Regions from separate parts of the Kurthia sp. YJT4 genome, predicted to be linked through region 1. Evidence: riboswitches for the same ligand, from Rfam matches in the RefSeq annotation. Region 1 holds a riboswitch; the other holds the start of a gene.

Region 1 (5,084 bases):
ACTTGCAGAAATGGAAGTAGAGAAGCCAATTGAATGGCGGGAGTTATGGCGGGAGCAATTAGTTGCGATTGTACCAAGCAGCCATGAGCTAGCAAATAAAGAGTCGATTACATTAACAGAACTTGGTCAAGAATCTTTCATCTTATTAAAAAAAGGTTATGCTCTTCGTATTCAAATGGATGAGTTATTCCAAGAGAAAAATATTGAACCACGTATTACATTCGAAGGCGATGAAGTAGCAACCGTTGCTGGTTTTGTAGCTGCTGGACTCGGTGTATCAATTCTGCCTGAAGGTGATGAAATTAATCAAAAACGTATTACCAAAATCCCACTAACAGATGTCAATGCTGAGCGTATTATTGGTATGGCTTGGTCTGAAGGACGTTATTTATCACCTGCTGCTCAAAAATTCCAACAGTTTATCTTTGACTACTTTAAATCACCTTCCCAATAATCGTAAGAAAAGATTGGGCAAATATTTCACTTTCCTTTTTAGCGTTCGCAATGAAAAACTGGAACCGCGCCACAGCGCGATTCCAGTTTTTCTTATGCTTATGTGGGATGATATTTTTTACACGTATATCCCAACCTGTTTTCATATGTTATACTTCTATACTTTTAGTTATGTATGTTTCAAATTACGTAAAGCCCAATTCATTCGAATGAACTAAGCTCCTCTATTTAATACTAAATACTTCCCTAAATACTTTAACGAAACATCGGCTGTGAAAAATACCGCGCCTAATGTAAAGCCTGCTGTCCAAATTTCTGGTTGCATCGCCGTTTCGACTTCATCATTCATCCAACTATAAATAAAAATCGGTACAGCTACTGTTGAACCTAGTAAAGAATGGAATAAAAAAGATACACCTGAAATATTTCGTTTGGATGAAGCAAAAAAGTCCGATACATAGGATATGATTAATCCATATGTAAAAATCAAAGGAAATGAATACATACTAATGTTTAATGCCGAAGTCAAAAAATCATCTTGCTGATTACTATATAGCATCGGTAATATAAAAAACGCAGCAAGAGATGTAATGAAAGCACTGAGTAGTTTCCTTTCGGTCACAAAGCTTCCCCTCTCTATTTTATCAGTCATTTTTTCTCATATTGAAGCAAATTTCTTATTTTTTAATTTGTTCAATCGTCTTTGTCTTATTATACATATTTCTAATCTTTTTGCAAATTCTCTGACATTTATTGTAAGTTGTTACTTTAAAATGATATTTTTCTGTCATATTCGTCGCATACTTTACGTTGTTGTCACGAAAAAAAGTGTTGACCTTTTTTCATTTTTTCATTATATTTTGGTTAACTAGTTTTAAAATAAGTTTACACAAAGGGGATTTTTATGAGAAATGAACAATTGAAGATGTGGATTCTTTCCGCATTATTCGCAGCAATTATCGGGATTTTTGCACAGGTTACGATTCCACTGCCACTCATTCCAATTACAGGACAAACATTTGCAATTGGTTTAGCTGTTACAATTCTAGGACTTCGTTATGGCTCACTATCTGTGTTTATTTACATATTACTAGGCGCAATTGGGATTCCAGTCTTCAGTGGTATGTCAGGTGGTCTAGGCGTTGTTGCAGGACCAACTGGTGGCTATATTATCGGCTTCTTACCAGCAGCTGTAGCAATCGGTTTATACCTTGAAAGATTCGGTTTTACAAAGGTACAAGCAATCATTGCTAATATTATCGGAATGATTGTAACACTTGCTTTCGGTACAATCTGGCTAAAATTCAGTGCTGATTTATCTTGGACTGGTGCATTTATGGGTGGTGTCTATCCATTCTTACTTGTTGGTGTGATTAAAGCCATTTTATCTGCATTAGCAGGTATTGTTGTACGAAATCGCTTATTACATGCGCAATTACTACGTGTACAACATTAAAACTCATACAAAAAGCTTTGGCATTTAAGAAAATGCCAAAGCTTTTTTATCGTTATGCTTGGAAGCTTCTGCGTTCTTTCGTCATCCACTTACCCATTACATTAAATAATAGTAGGAAGACAATTGTTACAAGAACACCTTTAATAATATTGAATGGTAGCACACCCGCTACAATTGTAGCACGTAATGCAGCCCCTGTTTCAACAGGCATGTTTAAGAAGTAATTATACATTGGCATAAAGACGAAGTAATTTAATATACTCATACCTACTGCCATAGAGATTGTACCTACAACAAGACCAATTCCCAATCCTTTTTTTGTACTTAATTTTTTATAAACAAAGTACGTTGGAAGGATAAATAATAAGCCTGTTACAAAGTTTGCCATATGCCCTACTGGTACACCCGTTGGACTGCCTGTGTATACCCAGTCAATGACATTCTTTAGTAACTCGACTAAAATCCCTGCAAGTGGTCCCATAATAATCATTGCGACTAACGCTGGGATATCACCGAAATCTACCTCTAAAAAATTCGGGAATGGCGGAATTGGGAAATTAATTAAGTGTAGTAAAAATGCAATACTACTTAACATCCCAATTGCAATCATGCGACGTAACTTCTTGTTCTTCATATTCTGTTTTCTCCTTTTGTTGCGGATCACTTCAAAAAGAGGTAAGGCTGCGTGTGCTTATTTAAAATAGAAATCCCACGTAGAAGTACTTCTACGCGGGAGAATTAGGCAACATTAAATAAACGTTGTTCACTCATTTTTTTTGAACACAACGCTGTACCTTCACCTTCTCCCATCCAGACTATACTGTCGGCTTTGGAGTTGCACCAAATCAACCTGTTAAGGTTCGCGGGCTGAGAAATGTTAAACACTTCATTACCGCCGGTCGGGAATTACACCCTGCCCCGAAGATGAACCGTATTTATTTTTTTCACACATTCATCATACAAAAAAAGTCTTGAATTGTAAAGAGAAGTTTCTCTCGAATCCAAGACTTTTTCTTTATTCATTAAATTTCATCTGGTAGTGGTAGGAAGAATGTAAAGGTTGTACCTACATCTACTTCACTTTCTACTGTAATACGACCTCGATGTGCATTAATAATATTACTCGCAATAGCTAAACCTAAACCTGTGCCACCCTTACCTCTTGTTCGTGCTTTATCTGCTTTATAAAAGCGTTCAAAGACATATGCAAGGTCTTCTTTCGGAATACCAGCACCATCGTCTTGAATACGAATGCGCACTTGTCCTGCATATTGGTCTGCTAGCACCTTTACATGGCCACCACTTGCTGTATGACGAATTGCGTTATCCACTAAATTCGTTACAACTTGTTCGATGCGGTCTTCATCAATCTGAACGCGCGCATCATCTGAGAACTCTGTTTCATAACTTACTTCGATTCCTTTTTCTTTCCCGCGCTGTACGAACTTCTGTGTCATACGTTCAAATACTTGATTAATACTTAAGTCATCAAGATATAAACGCATCTTCCCAGATTCCATACGCGCTAAATCGAGTAAATCGGTTACTAATCGGCTCATACGCTGTGATTCATCATAAATAATACGCATCATTTCATTTCGTTCTTCTTCAGATGATACAACACCATCTAAAATCGCTTCACTATATCCTTGAAGCATCGAAATCGGCGTGCGTAGTTCATGTGATACATTCGCAATAAAGTCTGAACGTAATTTATCAAGGCGGTGTTCTTCTGTCTTATCTCGTAAAACAGCTACTGCACCACGTACTGATTCAGCGCTATATAAAGGACTAATTGAAATGACATAATATGCACCATCAATTTCTAATTCTTCTTCTAGTTCTTCTTCTAAATCAAGTACATGTTCTAGCATATGATAGATAGCTATTGGCAATGGTTTTGACTGATCTTCTTTCGATAAGAACCATTTTTGTAATAACAACTCTGCTGGTGGATTACTTAACAAAATCGTACGATCACGATTAAACGTAATTACTGCATCTGTCATAGACGTTAAAATACTTGATAACTGTTCTTTCTCTTGATTAATGACTTCCACATGGTGCTTTAACTGTCTACCCATTTGATTGAAGGCTGTTGCAAGCTGTCCAATCTCATCACGACTCAATACAGGTACTTTTGAATCGAACTTGCCTTTTGCGACTTCAAATGCAGCTTCACGCATTTTACGAAGCGGTGAAGTAATACGACTTGATAAGAAGAACGCAAAGAATGTCGTTAACACTAAAGCAATTGCAGCAGATAAAAAGACGATTTTTGTTGTCTCTTTTGTCGTACGATGAACAGCATCTGGGCTTTGATAGATGAAAACTGCACCATGCACTTTTTGGTCTACATTAATCGGCGACGCGAGTACAATATAATTCTCCATATGTTCTTTATCTGTTGTAGATGGTAATAACATCTCTTTTACAATCGGTTCATCTGATTCATAGACCTTGTCAAAAGCATGATTTTGAATGATTTTTTCACGAATTTCTTTTTGGTTTAACCCTTCTTGAAGTGAATATTGAATCTTCCCTTGCTTAGAAGAAATTAAAGCATTCGTTTCTTCTCCTAAAATATCATTAATAATGGATTCTGTAGCAGCGAGCGAATCATGTTCATTCACAATTCGTGCAATGGTTGTAGCTTCTTGGCGTAATGTTTTTTCTGCTTGTTGTGTATTAAAATTCGATAAAAATTCGAGCATGAGTACTGTGAAAATAAACAGTACAAATGAAACGAGAAGCAATATGGTTACCCATAGCTTCCCGACAACACTATTCCATATTCTAGTCATTTACGACCTCGAATTTATAACCTACGCCCCAAACCGTTACAATCATCTTCGCCGCATCTTCTGATACGCGATTTAACTTTTCACGTAAACGCTTTACATGCGTATCTACTGTACGTAAATCACCGAAGAAATCATAATGCCATACTTCTTTTAATAGCTGCTCACGGTCAAATACTTTATCTGGTGACTTCGCTAAGAAATAAAGTAATTCGTATTCTTTCGGCGTTAAGTTCACTTCTTCCCCATCTGCTGAAACGCGGTGCGCATCATGGTCAATTGTTAGATGCGGGAAGACCACTAAATCTTTTGAAGCAGATGTAGATGAAATAGGTGAGTAAGCAGCTGAGCGGCGTAAAATCGCTTTAATACGC
Region 2 (5,084 bases), 720 kb from region 1:
TAATACATTTGACCATATGGCAATTGCGATGATGTTTTTCACATTCGCTAACTCGGGTGGCGGTTCAACAAACCCTGTCTATGCTGATTTAACAGAACAAAATAAAATAGATTTATTATCAAATACATATCTGAATTTGAATACACCGTATATTCAAATTCGTGATAATTTACAAAGTGATGGTACGCGTAAAACAGAAACGATTAAACTAGACGAGCAAACACTTCGTCAGGCGAAGTAATAACTGTATATAAAAAGAGGAATCGCGTGTAAAGCGATTCCTTTTTTCATTATGAATTTATGATTTTTGAACGATTTCAGCATCTTTTAAAATCGTAGCGAGACGTTTAATACCGTCGCGAATTACTTCGGGTGCTGAGTTTGTGTAGTTTAGACGCAGTGTATTCACATCTTTTTTCGATGTATAGAATGGATCGCCTGGTACGAATGCTACGCCGACATCCATCGCTCTTTCGAAGAATTCCATCGCTGTCATACCATTATTTAATGTAGCCCAGACGAACATGCCACCTTCAGGACGTGTGAATGATACATTCTCAGGGAAGTGTTCTTCTAAAGCTTCCAACATCACTTTTGACTGTGCATCGTATAGTTCGATGATTTTTTGAACATGTGTATCGTATTCATTATGCGTTAAATATTCATAAATTGCATATTGTGAGAAGATGTTGGTGTGTAAGTCAGATGCTTGTTTTGCTGTTTCAATATGACGCATCAATTCTTTATTTTTTGAAATAATAAAGCCTAAACGCATACCTGGTGTAACGGTTTTTGAGAAACTACCAAGTAACACACTATTTTCTGATTTACCAGCCGCAATATAAGGTAATGAATCACCTTTGAAACGTAGCTCACCGTATGGATCATCTTCTACTAAAATAATATCGCGGTCTTTAATTAATTCATATACTTCTTTACGACGCTCTGCTGTGTACGTAAGACCTGTTGGGTTTTGGAAGTTCGGCACGGTATAGATGAATTTTACATTCGGCTGATCGAGCGCAACTTTTAATTCTTCAAGGTTTAACCCATCTTCTTCTAATGTAACAGGGGAGAATGACGGTTCACTCATTGTGAAGGCCTGAATCGCACCTAAATAACCAGGTTCTTCAATAATAATGCCATCCCCAGGATTAATTAACACTTGAGATAATAATGATAGTGCTTGTTGTGAACCTGTTGTTAATAGGATATCATCTGCTGTAATACCTAAGTCATGCTTACGATTATATTTATCTGCAATATATTGACGTAGTGGTAAGTAACCATTCGTTGAAGCATATTGGAAAATTTTGCTTCCATTCTCATCGATTGCACGATTGATTGCTTCTTGTAAATTTTCAAGTGGAAAAGAAATCGGATTTGGTAAGCCACCTGCGAAAGAAATGACGTCTGGCGCGTCCGTAACTTTTAAAATATTTCGGATAAATGATGAGGGCGTATTTAATACGCGGTTAGAATATTGCATGTGCGATTCTCTCCCTTTTTCTGACTTTTTTTAAAAGTATAGCACTCTAATGATTGAATCACAAGATATAAGTCTGTTTTGTAAACAAATAAATTTAAAAAAATAGCTAAAATAATACTTAAAGTAGAAAAAAAGGACAAATAAACGATTTAATAATTCTGATAATTCTAATTATTTTAATAATTTATTCGATAAATTGATATGCATTGCATAATGTTACATCGTTCGTTATCCTTAATTTATTGTTGAAATAAAGGATGAATTCAATATGAAGAAACTAATTAAAATAATTGGTGCACTTGTTGTACTTTTTGTTTTTTATATAGCTAATAATCAATGGCTACAATTATCAAAACATACGTTACAAGTAAAAACATTACCAAAAGAAATGAATGGTTTAACAATTGTTCAAATTTCAGATTTGCACGATGCAAAATTTGGTCGTCACCAACAACGACTAATTGAACAAGTAAAAAAGCAAAAACCCGATTTAATTTTTTTAACAGGCGATTTAATTGATCGCAATAATTATAAACTGGGAAGAAGTCTAGAAGCAGTTGATGGTTTTACAAAAATTGCCCCGACTTATTTTGTCGATGGTAATCATGAAATTTCAATTAATCGAGTTAAAGAGATTCATACAGCACTCCAAAAAAGGGGCGTGCATGTTTTAAATAATGAAGCAGAAACATTCTATTATAATGGTGCGCGTATTCAACTTATCGGTATTAGTGACCCTTTATCCGGCGAAACAACAGAAGATATGCTAGCAAAAGCGCTGGTGAATGTTCCACAAGATCAATTCAAAATCTTATTAGCACACCGTTCAGAATTTGGCGAAAAATACGCACAAGCTGGAATCGACCTTGCATACACAGGACATGCACATGGCGGACAAATTCGCTTACCATTTTTAGGTGGGTTAGTCGATCATGATGCCTCACTATTACCGAAACATACAGAAGGAATTGAACAAGTGGAACAGTTGCAACACGTAATTAGCCGTGGTCTAGGAAATAGTCTCTTCCCATTACGTGTCTTCAACCGCCCAGAAATCGTCGTTACAATTTTAGAATCGAAATAAACGGGCGAATGACCCGTTTGGACGAACGAATGACCCGTTTCGCCGGTCGAATGTCCCAAATCAATCAGCGAGTGACCCAACAACTTTAACGAATGACTCGTTTCGCCGGTCGAATGTTCGAATTCACACGATCCCAGTCAATTTAAGTCCCTCTCGAATTGCTCAAAAGCCTTGAAGAAAGTAAGGAAAGGGAGCAACTCAAGTCTTTTGGTCGAGTGACCCATTTTTGCCCTCGAATGACCCGTTTCGCACTCGAATGTCCCGTTTGAACGAGCGAATGTCCCGAATCGATTAACGAGTGAGCCAACAACTTCAACGAGTGACCCGTTTCGCCAGTCGAATGTTCGAATTCACACGATCCCAGTCAATTTAAGCCCCTCTCGAATCACTCAAAAGCCACGTAATCATTCGTGGTCTTTTGAGTTTTTTTGTAAAAAATCTAGTTTTCTGAATAAATTAGTGGTATGGTATAGCTACAATTAAAAAAATCTTCGGGGTCGGGTGAAATTCCCAATCGACGGTGATGCGCGTTAGAGCGATAAGTCCGTGAGCTTTTCGGAGCAGGAGCTGGTGAGAATCCAGGACCGACAGTATAGTCTGGATGAGAGAAGATGCTAAAAATTTGTTTATGATGCGAAAAAATCATAGGCTTATTTGAACATACCTTTTTCATCGACCTCATGTAAATGAAGGTCTTTTTTATTGTGACAACAGAATCGTCTTCGGGGTCGGGTGAAATTCCCAATCGACGGTGATGCGCGTTAGAGCGATAAGTCCGTGAGCTTTTTGAAGCAGGAACTGGTGAGAATCCAGTGCCGACAGTATAGTCTGGATGGGAGAAGACATGTAAAAATTTGTTTATGATCCGAAAAATCATAGGCTTATTTGAACATACCTTTTTTCATCGACCTCATGTAAATGAAGGTCTTTTTTGTTGTATCAAACTGAATAATCCTTCGGGGTCGGGTGAAATTCCCAATCGACGGTGATGCGTGTTAGAGCGATAAGTCCGTGAGCTTTTCGGAGCAGGAGCTGGTGAGAATCCAGAACCGACAGTACAGTCTGGATGGGAGAAGGATGTGTGAACAAAACTTGTTAAAAAGACGTATGTCAACAGGTTTATTTAGACATGAATTTTAATCATTCTTCCATAAAACTACCCTGAATTGTTTCATCAATCGAGGGTAGTTTTTTATTTTGGGAAAGGAGTGGTTCGTATATTTACAGGGATTGTAGAAGAAGTTGCGACAATTCAATCGATTCGACAAGCGAATGAAAATATGGTGTTGCAAATTCAAGCAGAAAAAATTTTACAAGATGCGAAACTGGGTGATTCGATTGCAGTAAATGGTGTTTGCTTAACAATTGAAAAATTAGAGCAGTACGCTTTTCATGCGACAGTTATGAAAGAAACCTTTCATACAACAACACTACATCGTCTACAGCTACGTGAAAAAGTGAATGTTGAAAGAGCTTTACAGTTGCAAGGACGATTAGGTGGACATATTGTGACAGGACATGTTGAAACAGTCGGGAAAATTCAGAGAATCTTAAAAACATCGAACGAAATTCGCTTAACGATTGAAACAGAACCGAAATTCATCAAACAGATGGTGCCAAGAGGTTCTGTGACAGTGGACGGGATTAGCTTAACGATTTTTGCGTTAAACGCGCGGACATTTGAAGTTTCGCTTATTCCGCACACATATGAAACAACGATTTTGCATATGAAAAAAGTACGTGATGTCGTCAATATCGAAACGGATTACATCGGAAAATATGTACAAAGCCAAATGGCGACAATTTTAACAGAAGATTTTTTACGAAAAAATGGATTTTGAGGTGAAAGAACATGCAAGAAATAGAAGAAGCACTTCGTGTTTTACGAGCTGGTGGCATGATTATCGTGACTGATTCTGAAACACGTGAAAATGAAGGGGATCTCGTTGCATTAGCAGAAACGATTACACCTGAACAAGTAACATTTATGGCAATTGAGGGGCGTGGATTAATTTGTACACCTATTTCTGAAGAAATGGCGACACGCTTAGCATTAGCGCCGATGACAGAAGATAATACGGATAATCATGGAACAGCCTTTACAATTTCGATTGACCATATCGATACGACAACAGGTATCAGTGCTTATGATCGTGCATTAACCATTCAAGCTTTAACAAGTGAACAAACCGTAGCACAAGATTTTCGTCGTCCAGGACATGTGTTTCCGCTTATTGCAAAAGCTGGTGGTGTATTAGAACGTGATGGGCATACGGAAGCAGGAGTGGATTTGGCAAAGTTATGCGATAAAAAAGAAGTAGCAGTAATTTGTGAAATTATGGGTGATGATGGACATATGCTGACAGGTGAAAAGTTGACCGCATTTGCTAAAAAACACGTATTACCTATCATTTCAATCGAAGCATTAAAACAATATATTGAACAAACAAAAGGAGCGTATTCAAAATGAACATGATCGAAACAACATTAATCGGAAAAGACTTAAAAGTT

What was found. A riboswitch is a leader RNA that binds a small molecule or an ion and turns the genes downstream of it on or off. The one in region 1 is predicted to bind FMN.
Region 2: linked by a shared signal. The riboswitch ahead of ribE (riboflavin synthase) and the one ahead of QN089_RS04430 (ECF transporter S component) in region 1 are both predicted to bind FMN.

What each region holds. Positions count from the first base shown of each region.
Region 1 covers NZ_CP126689.1:926,925-932,008, reverse strand. Annotated here, with positions in the region: gene QN089_RS04450 (LysR family transcriptional regulator) at 1-454, shown strand, start outside; gene QN089_RS04445 (hypothetical protein) at 435-599, opposite strand; gene QN089_RS04440 (hypothetical protein) at 668-1,075, opposite strand; gene QN089_RS04435 (biotin transporter BioY) at 1,358-1,909, shown strand; gene QN089_RS04430 (ECF transporter S component) at 1,962-2,543, opposite strand; FMN riboswitch at 2,704-2,839, opposite strand; gene QN089_RS04425 (ATP-binding protein) at 2,932-4,713, opposite strand; gene QN089_RS04420 (response regulator transcription factor) at 4,706-5,084, opposite strand, start outside.
Region 2 covers NZ_CP126689.1:1,646,951-1,652,034, reverse strand. Annotated here, with positions in the region: gene QN089_RS08120 (right-handed parallel beta-helix repeat-containing protein) at 1-241, shown strand, start outside; gene QN089_RS08115 (aminotransferase-like domain-containing protein) at 299-1,489, opposite strand; gene QN089_RS08110 (metallophosphoesterase) at 1,758-2,573, shown strand; FMN riboswitch at 3,057-3,190, shown strand; FMN riboswitch at 3,288-3,421, shown strand; FMN riboswitch at 3,522-3,655, shown strand; gene ribE (riboflavin synthase) at 3,782-4,414, shown strand; partial or broken gene ribB (3,4-dihydroxy-2-butanone-4-phosphate synthase) at 4,426-5,010, shown strand; gene ribH (6,7-dimethyl-8-ribityllumazine synthase) at 5,040-5,084, shown strand, end outside.